Regions from separate parts of the Pedobacter sp. CG_S7 genome, predicted to be linked through region 1. Evidence: riboswitches for the same ligand, from Rfam matches in the RefSeq annotation. Region 1 holds a riboswitch; the other holds the start of a gene.

Region 1 (2,205 bases):
TCTTCACATTTGGAAATCCATTCTTCGGCATCATAAAAAACAGGCAATGCCGAGTAAAGTGCAACTAATTCATTCATTTCTGCTGTTGCAAAAAGGTATTTTAGTTTTTCTATATAATTATCTTTGTTTTGATAGGGTATTTGCATTAAAATCCACACCCGACAGAGCCTTTCTATTGACCAATCTTTTAAAGCATATCCTGGTAAAAGCGCATTTATTTGCGCAGACTCTTCTGCTTGGAGTTCAAGAACTTCTTTAGCAGCAAACCTTGATATTTGAGCAAAAGTAAGACTTAGTTGGCTTGAATTTTCTTCCGATTTAATCAAATTTATTTTACTCTCCAGCCATAAAAGAGCTTCCTTATTCAGGTTTCGCGCAATCATCCGAAAAAACAGTTGATCAAGCGCTTGTATTTCTTTAGTATCTATTAAAGTCATGAATTTAATTATTAAGCCACAAAATAGTTAATTGCAAGTGCCCCACTTATAATTAGTAGCCCAAAGAACTCTCTGGTCTTCTCAATATAAGGTTTTGTAGCCTGCATACTTTCCACTAAGCTGGGTTTCCCATATATTTTAATCCAATCCATCACGCCATCTTTTACAAAAAACAAAATTCCGGCATAAATAAGATAAAAGAAGATCACAATTAAAGATAATGTTGGATAAAAAATATTAAATACAGCCAACCCGCAGAAACCAGCAGCCACTAAATAGATAGGTATCCATAGCCAGGAATCATTATCATTTAAATTTACATAGGCGAATAAAATGAACGAAATACAGAAAAGGGAATTCAAAATACTAATCAGCATACTTATAAGGTTTAAATTTAAAGAATTATACCATTACTAAATACAATCGAATGCATGCCATTAACTCGTAATTCTAAATAAAGCGCATCAATTGATAAAACAAATTTAAAAACTTTAGCGAACAACACCCCATCTGTAAGGCACTAATTTCTTCTCAACCTCCATACGTGCTTTTAGCTTCCTATAGAAATCTTCGATTTTAAATTTTATGATTATATTTACCCACGAAATATACAATTTCCAATAACCTCGGGGTGCCATACTTAAGGCTGAGAATAAACCCGTAGAACCTTGACCGGATAATGCCGGTTAGGAAAGGTAAGCAACTGGTTTTCCAACTTACCTTATTTAATTTAGGCCAGCTTAAGTCTGACTTAACGTTTTAATATGCTCCTGTATCAAATCAGGAATTAAAGTTATGATGAAAAAAATATGGATTTAAAAGATTGGTACTTTACCTTTAACCAGCAGATTGCTCAAACCACCATGATCGAATGGCTTGCTGTTGGCTTTGGTGTTTCAGAAGTTTTTTTAGCTAAAAAAAACAACATCTGGCTTTACCCTATCGGCATTATTGCCATCTTGCTTTCCATGTATTTATTGGTGAATGTGCGCCTTTATGCCGAAACTTTACTGAATATTTATTATTTGGTAATGAGTGTCTATGGCTGGATGGCATGGCAAAAACGCGGTTCCATTAAAATGGTAGAGGTAAGCTGGACCAGTAAAAAGGAAATGAAAATCGCTATCCTTATTTCTAGTGTAGGCTTTGTTATACTTTACCTGGTGTTGAGACATTATACAGATTCTGATGTGCCTTTCTGGGATGCCTTTATAGCCTCCACTGCCTGGGCAGGCATGTGGCTGCTCGCCAGACGCAAAATTGAAAACTGGATTTTTCTTAACATCTCTAATCTCTTCGCTATCCCATTACTGATCCACAAAAAGCTGCCCATGTTTGCCGTATTAACCGCCATCCTGTTTATTGTGGCCATTTTTGGATTCCTGGAATGGAAGCACATCCTTAAAAAAAAACAGTTGGAACTTTCGATTTAAATTATGCAAAATATTTTAAGCAGCACCCTTAAAGAAAGCATTCGTGCCTATGCTGCTCCATCAGAAGAGTTGGGAGAACTACATCCCGGATTGTTAAAACTCGCCTATGATAATGATTGGTTTAAACTTTTTGTGCCAGAAATTTATGGCGGACCAGGATTAATGTTACCTGAAATTCTACGTTTGGAGGAAGCTTTAGCAGCCGAAGATGGAAGTTTAGGGTGGACCGTTACTCTTTGCAGCGGTGCAGGATGGTTTGCTGGTTTTTTGGATCCCGAACTTGCTAAAACTGTCTTTTCTGATAGAAAGGTCTGTTTTGCTGGCAGTGGTGCTGT
Region 2 (2,205 bases), on a different contig from region 1:
AAAGCAACATCATAAGCTTTCATGATCGCACATATTTCTTCAAAGTGAGTGTATAAGAAGTTTTCCTGATGGTGGGCAAGACACCATTTAGCCATAATAGCACCCCCTCTGGATACAATGCCCGTAATGCGTTTTGCTGTTAAAGGTACATACCTCAATAATACCCCTGCATGGATGGTAAAATAATCTACTCCTTGCTCGGCTTGTTCTATTAAAGTGTCTTTAAAGATCTCCCACGTAAGGTTTTCCGCTTTTCCATTGACCTTTTCTAATGCCTGATAAATAGGGACAGTTCCAATTGGAACTGGTGAATTGCGGATGACCCACTCGCGGGTTTCATGAATGTTTTTTCCAGTAGAAAGATCCATCACTGTGTCGGCACCCCAGCGACAAGCCCAAACAGATTTTTCAACTTCTTCTTCAATGCTTGAGGTCACGGCAGAGTTACCAATATTAGCATTGATCTTTACCAGAAAATTACGACCAATAATCATAGGCTCACTTTCTGGATGGTTGATGTTGGATGGGATAACGGCTCGGCCAGATGCTACTTCTTGTCTCACAAATTCAGGTGTTATAGAACCTTGTGGGGTATTGGCACCAAAACTATGTCCTTTGTGCTGATAGATCAAGGCCTCGTCATCTCCATGCAATTGCTCTTTTAATGTTTCTATGCGCTGATTTTCTCTAATCGCTATATATTCCATTTCGGGTGTTATGATCCCTTTTTTTGCATAATGCATTTGCGAAACATTCATCCCTGGTTTTGCCCGGTAAGGTTTGCTTAAGTTCGAAAAGCGCAGTAGGTTGAGTGCTTCATCATCCAGCCGTTGCTTTCCATAGGCCGAAGAAATCTGATCTAATTGTTCCACATCGCCCCGGTCAACAATCCATTGTTCGCGCAAGCGGGATAAACCTTTTTTTACATCAACAGTCACATTCATGTCTGTGTAAGGGCCACTGGTGTCATAAATGGTTACTGGTAAATTGGGTTCCTTAAGCGAAACTTCCCGCATTGCAACATTGATGTCATGCAGTTTACCTTTAACAAAGATTTTTCGGGAGGCGGCAAAAGGGGTAGTGGTAATGGTGTGGTCGGTTGTAATTGGCTCTTTTTTCATAATTGTTTTTTTTTTATCCACCGGGAGTGGCTTTTATAATGAACACCTGATCGCCAGGATGAAGCAAAGTCTCCTCCCAGCTTATTTTTGGAACAATAGAAAGATTGATAGCCACAGCCAAACCTGCTCCAGACTGACAAAGAACATCAGAAAGCAATAGTGCTATACTGCATTTTTCAGGAACTAAATGAATTTTTTGATTGACGGTAATTTCCATTCTGCTTGTTTAAAATAACAACGATAGGAATGGCCCGTATAGGAAGGAAAAAGCAACACATAGGGTTGCTTTCACTTTTCCCTTCGGCGGTACTAACCGCATCAGGTTCAAAGGGTATTATCTCAGTCCGCAAAGGACACCCCTAAAGTTTGGTCGTAAGGTATGAAAAACTTTGACTTTTCAAGAATTCTTTTGCAAAATTTTGCAAATATGGGTTTTTCATTCAAACACCTTTAGTTGACGATATTCGTTTGTATACGATATTTAGATTGTTAAATTTATTTATTTTAAATTATAGATAGTTGCGATTATTAAATACTTAAATTTTTGTACTTTAGAGATTTAGTAATATGAAAAGTAAAGGCACTCTTTCGCATCAAAATTTTGACCAGCGTGTAGCAATGATAAAGCTAATTGCGGATGAAATACCTGCGGTAGTTGTAATTCATAGCGCATTGGATTTAAAAGTAATCTATATGAACAAACTTGGTTTGGATCGCTTAGGTATAGGTGTGGAGGAGCTTCAAGAGTTGAATATTGAACAATACCGCTCTAAGTATTTTAATCTAGAAGAGAGCAATGATTATGTTTCTAAAATTGTCTGTTTAATTAAATCTAATACGAGTGATTCCGTTGGTTATTTCCAACAAATTCGAAACCAATTTAATAAGGAATGGATCTTGTTTGCAAGTAATACTCAAGTATTTTGTAGAAATGAGTCAGGTCAGCCTACTCACATCATAACTTTAGCAAGTAACATTGATCCTGCACATCATATTACCATAAAAGTAAGCCGATTGATGGAAGAACTTAGCTTTTTCAGGGAAAATTCCCCGTTATTTCTTAAACTTACTAAACGTGAAAAGG

Evidence for each region. A riboswitch is a leader RNA that binds a small molecule or an ion and turns the genes downstream of it on or off. The one in region 1 is predicted to bind thiamine pyrophosphate.
Region 2: another riboswitch for thiamine pyrophosphate. It lies ahead of thiS (sulfur carrier protein ThiS); the one in region 1 lies ahead of pnuC (nicotinamide riboside transporter PnuC).

The regions. Positions count from the first base shown of each region.
Region 1 covers NZ_JBEONS010000006.1:62,476-64,680, forward strand. The annotation lists gene AAKU52_RS05505 (EboA domain-containing protein) at 1-437, opposite strand, end outside; gene AAKU52_RS05510 (transmembrane 220 family protein) at 449-814, opposite strand; TPP riboswitch at 1,055-1,147, shown strand; gene pnuC (nicotinamide riboside transporter PnuC) at 1,247-1,870, shown strand; gene AAKU52_RS05520 (acyl-CoA dehydrogenase family protein) at 1,874-2,205, shown strand, end outside.
Region 2 covers NZ_JBEONS010000033.1:20,211-22,415, reverse strand. The annotation lists gene thiC (phosphomethylpyrimidine synthase ThiC) at 1-1,121, opposite strand, end outside; gene thiS (sulfur carrier protein ThiS) at 1,135-1,338, opposite strand; TPP riboswitch at 1,400-1,492, opposite strand; gene AAKU52_RS14320 (response regulator transcription factor) at 1,689-2,205, shown strand, end outside.